Regions from separate parts of the Vibrio navarrensis genome, predicted to be linked through region 3. Evidence: predicted binding sites of a transcription regulator. Region 3 holds the regulator's gene; each other region holds the start of a gene.

Region 1 (3,284 bases), 870 kb from region 3:
TTTGACTAGCCAATTACCAATAAACTGTTCTGTAAGACCTTGAGTTTCCGCTTTGGGCGGAACCGGATACATTTCCGCGGTATCGATAAAATTGACGCCATGGTCTAAGGCGTAGTCGAGTTGGGCAAAGGCATCCTGCTCAGTATTTTGTTCACCAAACGTCATCGTGCCTAAGCATATTTTACTGATCTCAAGGCTGGAGTGGGGAAGTTTGCTATATCGCATGGCACATCCTTGTCGGTAGAGAGTGAAGTCAACTCAAGCAGAGATTTTGCTATCTCAACTGGTTGAATCGTAGGTGATCAATATAGGGGAAATTAGGCCGTTGCCCAAGTGGTTTGCGTGCCGTTCGTAATCTCGTTACTTTTGACTAAACTGGATCATTACAGGACTTGTTATCACGGAAGTAGGAGCAGGATGATGCAAAAACATCAACTGGATCTGTGGATGCAGAGTCATTATAAAGAGGGCGGTGGAATGCCCAAAGTGTTTGTGGTTGGTCGCTCAAATGTCAACGAGTACTCGTTAGCGGTGGAATACAAGCACCATTTTGAGCCGATTATCGATGGCGATGAGCTGATTCATTTTACCTCCTTAGAGCAGGTTAAAGACGAACTGCTGCGACTTGGGATCGATAAAGCGTATCTGCGTTTGCATAACGCTTACGAAGAGTGTGGCAGCCCTAAAGTCAGCCTTTATTGTGACATCGAAATCGCCGTTACTCCTCATTAACGGCCGCGATGAAGGCGCTTTTGAGGATCTGTTCGGTAAATTGAGTGCGCAGATAAAAACCTCTTGGTAGGGTTTTGATCGGTTTGCCGTTGGCATTATACGCTTCGGTCAGAGCGCGGCTGTTGGCGGCTTTTGGCCTCAAGTGGAGTGCTTCGCCACGTCGCGCGGAAATTTGATCGTACTGGCCGAGAGCGATCAGCTCCATCAACTCTTCCCAATCTTGGCGTAGGATCATTTCTTGTTCGGCAGAGGGGGACCAAATGAGCGGTGAGCCGACTCGTCTCATGGCGAGCGGAATTTCTCGTTCACCTTCGACCGGAATCCACAGTACGCGAGAGAGCTTGTTGCGTACATGGCTGTTGTGCCACGTTAGGCCATGAATCCCTGTTAAAGGCGCGACGCATACAAAGGTGGTTTCCAAAGGCTTGCCACTATAACTGACAGGGATACTTTTCAATTCAATCCCCAGTTCAGAGAAATCTTGTTGCGGCTTACTGCCTGCTGGGGCTCCCAAGTGCCATTCTAAAAGTTGCCCGACCCAACCTTTATCCCGCTTGAGGTTTTCGGGGACCGCAATGCCTGCTTCTTCGGCCAGTTCCGCAAAACTAAGACCAGCAATTTGTGTCGCGCGCTCAAAGAGCTCTTGTTCTGACTGGGGAACGGGTTTCATTGATAGTAGGCTCTGGCGAATAAAAGGGCTATTTTAGCAAAAAATGCTGCTTGGGAAGCAGTGCAAATCGATCAAAAAGCGTTATTTTGGGATCTTTTGACAAGTTATCCACAGAGGTCATTGCTGTTTTCACTAGTAACTCAGGTGCATGGATCAATAAACAGTACTTATATCACCAATAGAGGCTTGATTTTCTGTATGAACTCTGAGTTTGTCCTACTTTAGTGTGGATAAATTAGTCACTGTATGATCTTTGACCGATCCGTTTGTGATTAAAAGATCACCAGGGCTAGTGTGATCTTTTAAAGAAGGTTTTTCAGTTTAATTTATTGATTTTATTTGTTTTGTTTTTATTTTTTTAGCGTTTTTTCTAGATTGTGTATTTTTTTTCTTCAAGGCATTAAGAATGTTCCTCTCATTCTACACAAAGTTATTCACAGAAAAGGTGAATAAATGTGGGCAATGTCTCAATCTGATGTTGATAACTGGTATATCGCTGTAAAGTTATGCACTAAAGCTCGAAACGCGATAAATCTTAGCGATATCACATCAGTAAGTTTGCTACTGCTGGGGATATGTGGAAAAATCACTGTAATAAAAATTTATTTTAGAGGTTAGCCAGTGATAGATGGCGATGGTTACCGGCTGAATGTTGGTATAGTGATTTGCAATAACCATGGTCAGGTCTTCTGGGCTAAGCGATACGGGCAACACTCTTGGCAATTTCCTCAAGGGGGAATTGATGATGGAGAAACTCCAGAACAGGCCATGTTCCGTGAGTTGTACGAAGAAGTCGGTCTTACACACAAAGATGTTAAGATCATAGCGAGCAGTCGTCACTGGTTAAGATACAAATTACCAAAACGTCTGGTTCGCTGGGACTCTAAGCCTGTTTGTATCGGCCAAAAGCAGAAATGGTTTCTTTTGCGTCTTGAATGTGATGAATCCAGGATTGATATGCAAAGAGGAAGCTCCCCTGAATTTGATGGTTGGCGCTGGGTGAGCTATTGGTATCCGGTTAGACAAGTGGTCTCATTTAAACGCGATGTTTACCGTCGGGCGATGAAAGAGTTCGCCTCTTTAGCTATGCCTTTTCGAGAACGTAAGGTGAAAGGTAAGAAAAGCAAACGCAGAGGATAACTATGCTGAGCCAACTAAGGGAGATAGTTGAAAAAGTTTCTCGGGTCGAAGATGTTCACCTAGCATTGAACATTTTAGTTCGAGAAACTTGTACAGCATTGAACACGGAATGTTGCACCATTTACCTCGCGAATGAGGAGAGGCAGCGCCTAGAGTTGATGGCAACGCAGGGGCTGATTTTCCAGGGAGATAGTATCCACATTCGTTTTGAAGAGGGGTTAGTGGGTTTGGTGAAGCGCAGTGCCGAACCGCTTAACTTGGCCGAAGCGTCTAAACATCCTGCATTTAAATACTTTCCTCAATTGGGCGAAAAAGTTTACCACTCTTTTCTTGGGGCGCCGATTATTCACCGTAAAAAGGTGCTTGGAGTGTTGGTCATCCAGCAGAAAACGCCGCGCCTGTTTAATGAAATGGAAGAGTCATTTCTGGTGACCTTGTCTGCGCAGTTAGCGGTGTTGATTGCGCATGCGCAAAGCCAAGGGCACTGGTCTCTCTCCTCTAAACCCGCCGCTATTCAAGGCATTGCCGCTTCCAGCGGCGTCGCGATTGGCGAGTTTTGGTTTGATAACTCTCAGCCGCAGCTTTCAGAGGTATGTCCGGCATCCACTCTGGATAAAGAGCGTGAACAAGAGTGGCTGCTGGTCTCTATAGAAGCTGCCTTAGCCGATTTCCGGCGTATGCGTAAAAAATTCGACAGCGAAATCAACAAAGATGCGCTGGCGATATTCGACTTGTTTACCCA
Region 2 (3,284 bases), on a different replicon from region 3:
ATATGAAGGCGTATGTGGTGGCGTTTGCCGTTGTGGCGTTCGCCTTGTTTGCACTTGGCAGTGCGGGGTATGAGTATCTGGCCGTGGCGTCGTTGGTGAGTGGCTATTGGCTGCTTGTTACATTTAAACCTGTAACGCAGCAGAATTACGAAAGCTGGGCGCGCTCGGTGTTTAAAATTTCGCTGCTGGTGGTGATGAGCATCAGCGGTGTGTTAGGCATGGAACTGTTGCCGCTCTCGATCTAAACTTTCCGCTTTTACATGGGCGCAGCGTGTTTCGCTGCGCCCATCGCTTCATTCCAAACTGCCTTCTTGCGTCATTCGCTCACTGCTACGACTAAACAGACGGTCAAAATGCGGATTGCCCTGCAGGCTTTCTAAATCGGGCTCATTGTTGATCAAATCGCGGATGGAAGGACTGGCGTCAATCGCACGTTGCAGATCTTCAATCGCTTGCTCCTCCACCCCCAATCGCGAATAGGCACAAGCACGTTGATAGAGCGCCGGGCCGTTGGTGTTGTCCATCTCCAACACACGATTACACAGGCTCAGTGCCCAGTTGTATTCTCTGATCTCCATCGCAGCGTCGGCTTTATAAGTTAACGCTTCCAAATCGCCCGGCCGAATGGCAAGAATTTCATCGTACACATCGATTCTTTGCTCTGCGGTAGGCATGCTTTGTGCGCGCAGCCACAAGTTGTGGATCTCGTTGATGATCTCAATTTCTCGGTTGTTTTCGCTGATGATGCGAGTTTTACGCTTCAAATCTCGTTCAAGCGCGATGAACTTCTTCTCGTATTTTTCTGCAATGGTTTCCAAACGCTTGTCCGCCATCTCTATGGTGTTGTGCTTAAACTCACGCAGTGATTGCCAACCGACAAAAGCGATCAGCGACGCAACCCCAGCGATAATGTAGAAAAAGTAGGTGACCGTGACGTTGGCATAGTTGAGTGATTTATCCGCCACGGTCAGCTCGCGATCGGTGATCTGTACCGTTAGGCGTCTTTCCAAATCCTGTTGGTCTTGGCGCAGCGCTTTGAGTTCATCCAGTATGTACCTTTCCATCAGTGGTCGGTCGAGCAGTTCGCTTTGTGAATAGCTTTGCTCTTCTGCGATGGCTGGCACGAGCAAGCTCATCAGCGCGATCAGAGTGAGTAAAATTCGCATATCGATATCCCATTGTTTTGTCTTGATTGTTTTCTGAGAGTGACCCCTTCTGATTAGGATAATAAATTTAGAGTACGAATCATTTTAAAAACGGACAATCATCCCGTTAAGTGTGATCTAAGTCACGAAATGAGGTGTTTAACGTTAAGGTGTAAAGGATTTTTCTGAGTAATCAAGTCACTTAGAGAATCCTCCCTCATCTTTTAATAAGCGTTTTGTTGTTAGATTAAAGTTTTGTGTTCTAATTATTTAATTTGCGTTTATGGGTTATTTTGTGTGATAGTTATCACGATTTTGGCAATGAAAAGGCCATTTATTTGCTTTTTAACCGCCGATAATGGCCATAATAAATAGGAATTTTAATTAGAGCTCGATGGAAATGTATCTGCATATGATTACTTCTGCTCCCTGGGTGATGTACCCTGAAATTGCACAACACTCAGCCAATAAATGGACCTTTAGACAACCGAAAGTGACCGATGGCGATGCGATCTACAGTTTGATCGCCGATTGTCCGCCACTGGATATGAACTCATCCTACTGCAATTTTCTGCAATCGACCCACTTTCGCCAAACCTGCATCGTTGCCGAACACAAAGGCGATGTCGCGGGTTTTATCTCCGGCTATCAGAAACCGGAAGAGCCTGACGTACTGTTCGTTTGGCAAGTTGCGGTGGCGCCTCGCTATCGCGGTAAGGGCTTGGCATTTCGCATGCTCGACAAGCTACTCAATCGTCAGCAGCTTAAACAGGTTCGAGCGGTCGAAACCACCATTACCGAACAAAATCAAGCCTCTTGGGCGCTGTTTGAAAAGCTGGATGAGCAGCACGGCAAACGAGGCAAAGTGACTACTTTTCTCGATGAAGACGCCCATTTCAAAGGCAAACACGATACGGAATATCTCTATCGTATTCCGCTAGACACTCCTCAATAAATAGGAATCAAAAACGGTCTCAACATGGATATTTTTACTCAGCAAGAATCCAACGTTCGTTCATATTCAAACCACTTTCCGGTGGTCTTTCACAAAGCTAAAGGGTGTTGGCTGGAAACGGAAAATGGAGAGCGCTACTTAGATTTCCTTGCCGGTGCAGGATCTCTCAACTACGGCCACAACAACCCTGTCCTAAAACAAGCGCTACTTCAATACATTGAAATGGACGGTTTAACCCACGGGTTGGACATGCACTCCAGTGCCAAAGCCACCTTTTTGGACACCTTCCAACGCTTAATTCTGCAACCTAGATCGCTTGACTACAAAATGCAGTTTACAGGTCCAACAGGGACCAACGCGGTGGAAGCGGTGCTGAAACTGGCGCGTAAAGTGAAAGGCAGAAGCAATGTGGTGGCTTTCACCAACGGTTTTCACGGCTGTAGCGCAGGAGCGCTGGCGGCGACAGGTAACCAGCACCATCGTCAAGGCGCGGGCATAACTTTGCCTAACATCACTCGTATTCCGTTTGAAGGCTATGCGGGCGTCGACGGTCTGGCGCTGTTTGAAACCATGCTCGGTGACAACTCTGCGGGTATGGATAAACCAGCGGCGGTTCTGTTAGAAACCGTGCAGGGGGAAGGGGGCTTAAACGCCGCGTCGAGCTCTTGGCTTAAACGCCTCAGTGCGCTCTGTAAGCGCCACGATATTTTACTGATTGTCGATGACATTCAAGCGGGTTGTGGTCGCACAGGAACGTTTTTCAGCTTTGAACCTGCGGGCATCGTGCCAGATATGGTGACGCTGTCGAAATCACTCAGCGGTTATGGTTTACCGATGGCGGTGGTGCTGCTCAAACCTGAGCTTGATGTTTGGAAACCCGGTGAACACAACGGCACGTTTCGCGGCAATAACCACGCTTTTGTCACTGCGACCAGCGCACTGGAAATCTACTGGTCGAATGATGACTTTAGCCGTCACATTCAGCAATGTGCGCAGCAAGTGAGTGACGTTGTCACTAGAGCGGTGCAGCGCTTTCCAGAACTGTTCGTACGTCAAAAAGGGCGAGGCATGATGAGTGGTATTGAGTGCCAAAACGGTGAAGTCGCTAGAGCCATTGCCGCCAGCTGCTTTGAGAAAAAAATGGTGATTGAAACCGCTGGGCCAAATGATGAAGTGGTGAAGTT
Region 3 (3,284 bases):
CGACGGGAAGTGTGTATAGGTAAATCAGGCATGACCAAGGGAAAGAGCAACGTCTTACCTCGGGAGAGCTCATTGCCTGTCTCAGATGAGACCAACACAGCAGTGATGTTGTGTGATGGGCAATGAGAAGTCAGCAGAAGGCATAGTACTTTGAGGAAGTACAACTCAAAGGAAGGCCAGAACTGAATATATCAAGAAGCAGTCACTATTTACTCAATGATGTGGAGTCATAGCAAGATGGAAAACATCTCTACGTCCCAATAGGCAATACCGCAAGTAAAGCTCATGGTCACGAAGAATGACAAGCATGATCGGCGTAGAAAGGAGGACGAGTCTTGGTGACCCCCACTCCGCTGATGGAACAAATCAGCTCCTCAGCGAATTTGAACCATGCCCTTCGACGCGTGAAGAAGAACAAGGGGTGCGCAGGTGTCGACAGACTCGACATCACAGCGACCATCTCTAAACTTCGACAAGCTTCAAATGGGCAAGCGCTCCGCCAGAGTCTTCTGGACGGAAGCTACCAACCTCAACCAGTTCTGGGTGTAGAAATCCCCAAGCCGAATGGTGGCGTCAGGCAATTAGGTATCCCTACGGTACTGGATAGGATAGTCCAACAGGCGATCACATCAGTACTGTCAGAGCTCTATGAGCCGACGTTCTCCAACAGCAGCTACGGGTTCAGGCCGAACCGCAGTGCGCATCATGCGCTTGCGGCAGCAAGCCGCTATATCAGAGAAGGGCGGGGTTATGTAGTGGATATCGATCTAGCCAAATACTTCGACACGGTGAACCATGATAGGCTGATGCACAGATTATCTAAGGACATTAGTGATAAACGAGTATTAAAGCTCATCAGGTCCTATCTACAGGCAGGCTTAATGCGAGATGGGTTAGTAGAGCGAAGACAACGAGGAACACCACAGGGTGGGCCATTATCTCCGTTACTTTCCAATATTGTATTAGATGAACTGGACAAAGAGTTAGAGCGAAGAGGGCATAAGTTCTGTCGATATGCAGATGACTGCCAAATCTACGTTCTTAGTGAGGAAGCCGCCCATCGAGTCAAAGAGTCGATAACGGAGTTCTTGGAGCAGAAGCTAAAGCTCACGGTAAATCGTGAGAAAAGTGCAGCAACAAGAGTGACGGAGCGAGCTTACCTAAGCCATAGCTTCAAGATAGACGGAACCCTCCAGATATCAAAATCGGCACAAGCTCAAATGAAGAAGCGAGTGCGGAAAATAACGAAGCGAAATCGAGGTCGAGAGTTGTCGGTAATCCTCACCGAGTTAACCCAATACCTACGAGGTTGGCAGCACTACTTCAAGCTCGCCATAGGTCAAAGTGCGATGCAGCGCTTAGACGAATGGATACGGCGTCGGTTGAGATGCTACCGCCTGAAACAGCGCAAACGCAGATACAGCATAGCGACATGGTTACAACGACAAGGTGTAACAGAGCGAAATGCGTGGAAGCTGGCGATGTCAGATAAAGGGTGGTGGCGCTTAGCACTCTCGCCCCAGTTGAATCACGCAATGCCAATCAAATGGTTCGAGGAGAGGGGGCTTTACTCATTGAGAGATGGGTATGAGTCACTAAAAGTGTATTCGGAACCGCCGTATGCGACCCACGCTTGTACGGTGGTGTGAGAGGACGGAGGCCGTGAGGCCTCCTCCTACTCGATTGAACGTCGATTTCTGGCGTGAAATTAACGAGTCCCGTAAACAACAATGGTTTTGCCGTGCGCAGAGATAAGGTTCTGCTCTTCCAGCATTTTCAGAATGCGGCCAACGGTTTCACGCGAACAACCAACAATCTGACCAATCTCTTGACGAGTGATCTTGATCTGCATGCCGTCTGGGTGCGTCATTGCGTCGGGTTGTTTGGCTAGGTTCAGTAGTGTCTGAGCGATGCGGCCAGTCACGTCCAAGAATGCCAAATCGCCCACTTTCTGGCTGGTCACTTGTAGACGGCTTGCCATCTGTGCTGACAAGCGCATGAGAATGTCTGGGTTGACTTGGATTAACTGACGGAATTTCTTGAATGAAATTTCAGCCACTTCACAAGGAGATTTTGCACGAACCCAGGCAGTACGCTCTTGGCCTTCTTCAAACAAGCCTAGTTCACCGATAAAGTCACCTTGGTTCAGGTAAGAAAGAATCATTTCTTTACCTTCTTCGTCTTTGATAAGCACGGCAACAGAACCTTTCACTATGTAGTACAAAGTTTCTGCTTTTTCGCCCGCGTGGATCAGCGTGCTTTTTGAAGGGTACTTATGAATATGACAGTGTGAAAGAAACCACTCTAGTGTTGGGTCGGTTTGAGGTTTACCTAGAACCATAATATCTCACTTCCTCTGCAGGGTACGCTTGCCGCTATCCATATTTTAGCCAAGCCTTGTTATAGACTTGCTAGAATAAGAGCTCTTGATTGATGCTGCAAGCTATCTTGTGTTTCGGTTTGAAATAGTATCCTTTTTCGAAAACGATTTCTTGATTTTAATCGTGTCGAGAATGGGATTTTCTACGCAAAATTGTGCACATGATCACGGTATGAAAAGTAAGCGTGAACCGGCCTCAAATTTTAGCCAATTTTGCCTGTTTCAATCAGTTGTTGCAGGATTGGCTGTACAATCAGTTCCATAGCGAAACTCATTTTGCCTCCCGGCACCACTAAGGTGTTGTGTCGCGACATAAAGGAGCCGTCGATCATCGCCAATAGGTAAGGGAAGTCGACGTTCTTGATACCGCGCAGGCGAATCACCACAAAACTCTCATCCAAACTCGGGATGCCTTTGGCATTGAGTGGGTTGGACGTATCCACCGTCGGGACGCGCTGAAAGTTAATGTGAGTGCGTGAAAATTGCGGGGTGATGTAGTTGAGATAGTCGTCCATTGAACGCACAATCGAATCCATCACCGCTTCGCGCGAATGACCGCGATCACGCGTATCGCGCACGTATTTTTGAATCCATTCCAAGTTGACTATTGGCACCATGCCGATCAAAAAATCTACGTGCTGGGCAACGTTGACTTCACCATCGACCACCCCGCCGTGCAGCCCTTCATAGAAAAGTACGTCGGTGTTATCGGGCAGCTTTTGCCATGGGGTAAAGGTGCCGGGCATTTGGTTGTAAGGCACGGCTTCGTCAAAGGTGTGCAGATAACGGCGCACTTCACCCGTGCCCGATTTGCCGTACTGGCGGAAAAACTCCGACAGCGCCGGAAAATCGTTGGCTTGCGGCCCAAAGTAGCTGATATGTCGCCCTTGCTCGCGCGCTTTGC

What was found. The regulator CRP, encoded in region 3, controls carbon source genes, mostly activating them, when cyclic AMP is high. The targets are predictions, from matches to a motif close to TGTGANNNNNNTCACA.
Region 1: the regulator CRP is predicted to act here: its motif matches at 1,857-1,872, upstream of rppH (RNA pyrophosphohydrolase).
Region 2: the regulator CRP is predicted to act here: its motif matches at 1,278-1,293, upstream of ectA (diaminobutyrate acetyltransferase).

The regions. Positions count from the first base shown of each region.
Region 1 is NZ_CP065217.1:544,725-548,008, forward strand. It holds gene I3X05_RS02390 (NADP(H)-dependent aldo-keto reductase) at 1-225, opposite strand, end outside; gene I3X05_RS02395 (DUF6482 family protein) at 421-732, shown strand; gene mutH (DNA mismatch repair endonuclease MutH) at 719-1,402, opposite strand; gene rppH (RNA pyrophosphohydrolase) at 2,024-2,542, shown strand; gene ptsP (phosphoenolpyruvate--protein phosphotransferase) at 2,545-3,284, shown strand, end outside.
Region 2 is NZ_CP065218.1:1,147,189-1,150,472, forward strand. It holds gene cyoE (heme o synthase) at 1-245, shown strand, start outside; gene I3X05_RS21860 (tetratricopeptide repeat protein) at 294-1,166, opposite strand; gene ectA (diaminobutyrate acetyltransferase) at 1,558-2,100, shown strand; gene ectB (diaminobutyrate--2-oxoglutarate transaminase) at 2,125-3,284, shown strand, end outside.
Region 3 is NZ_CP065217.1:3,211,811-3,215,094, reverse strand. It holds gene ltrA (group II intron reverse transcriptase/maturase) at 357-1,649, shown strand; gene crp (cAMP-activated global transcriptional regulator CRP) at 1,709-2,341, opposite strand; gene I3X05_RS15225 (phosphoribulokinase) at 2,584-3,284, opposite strand, start outside.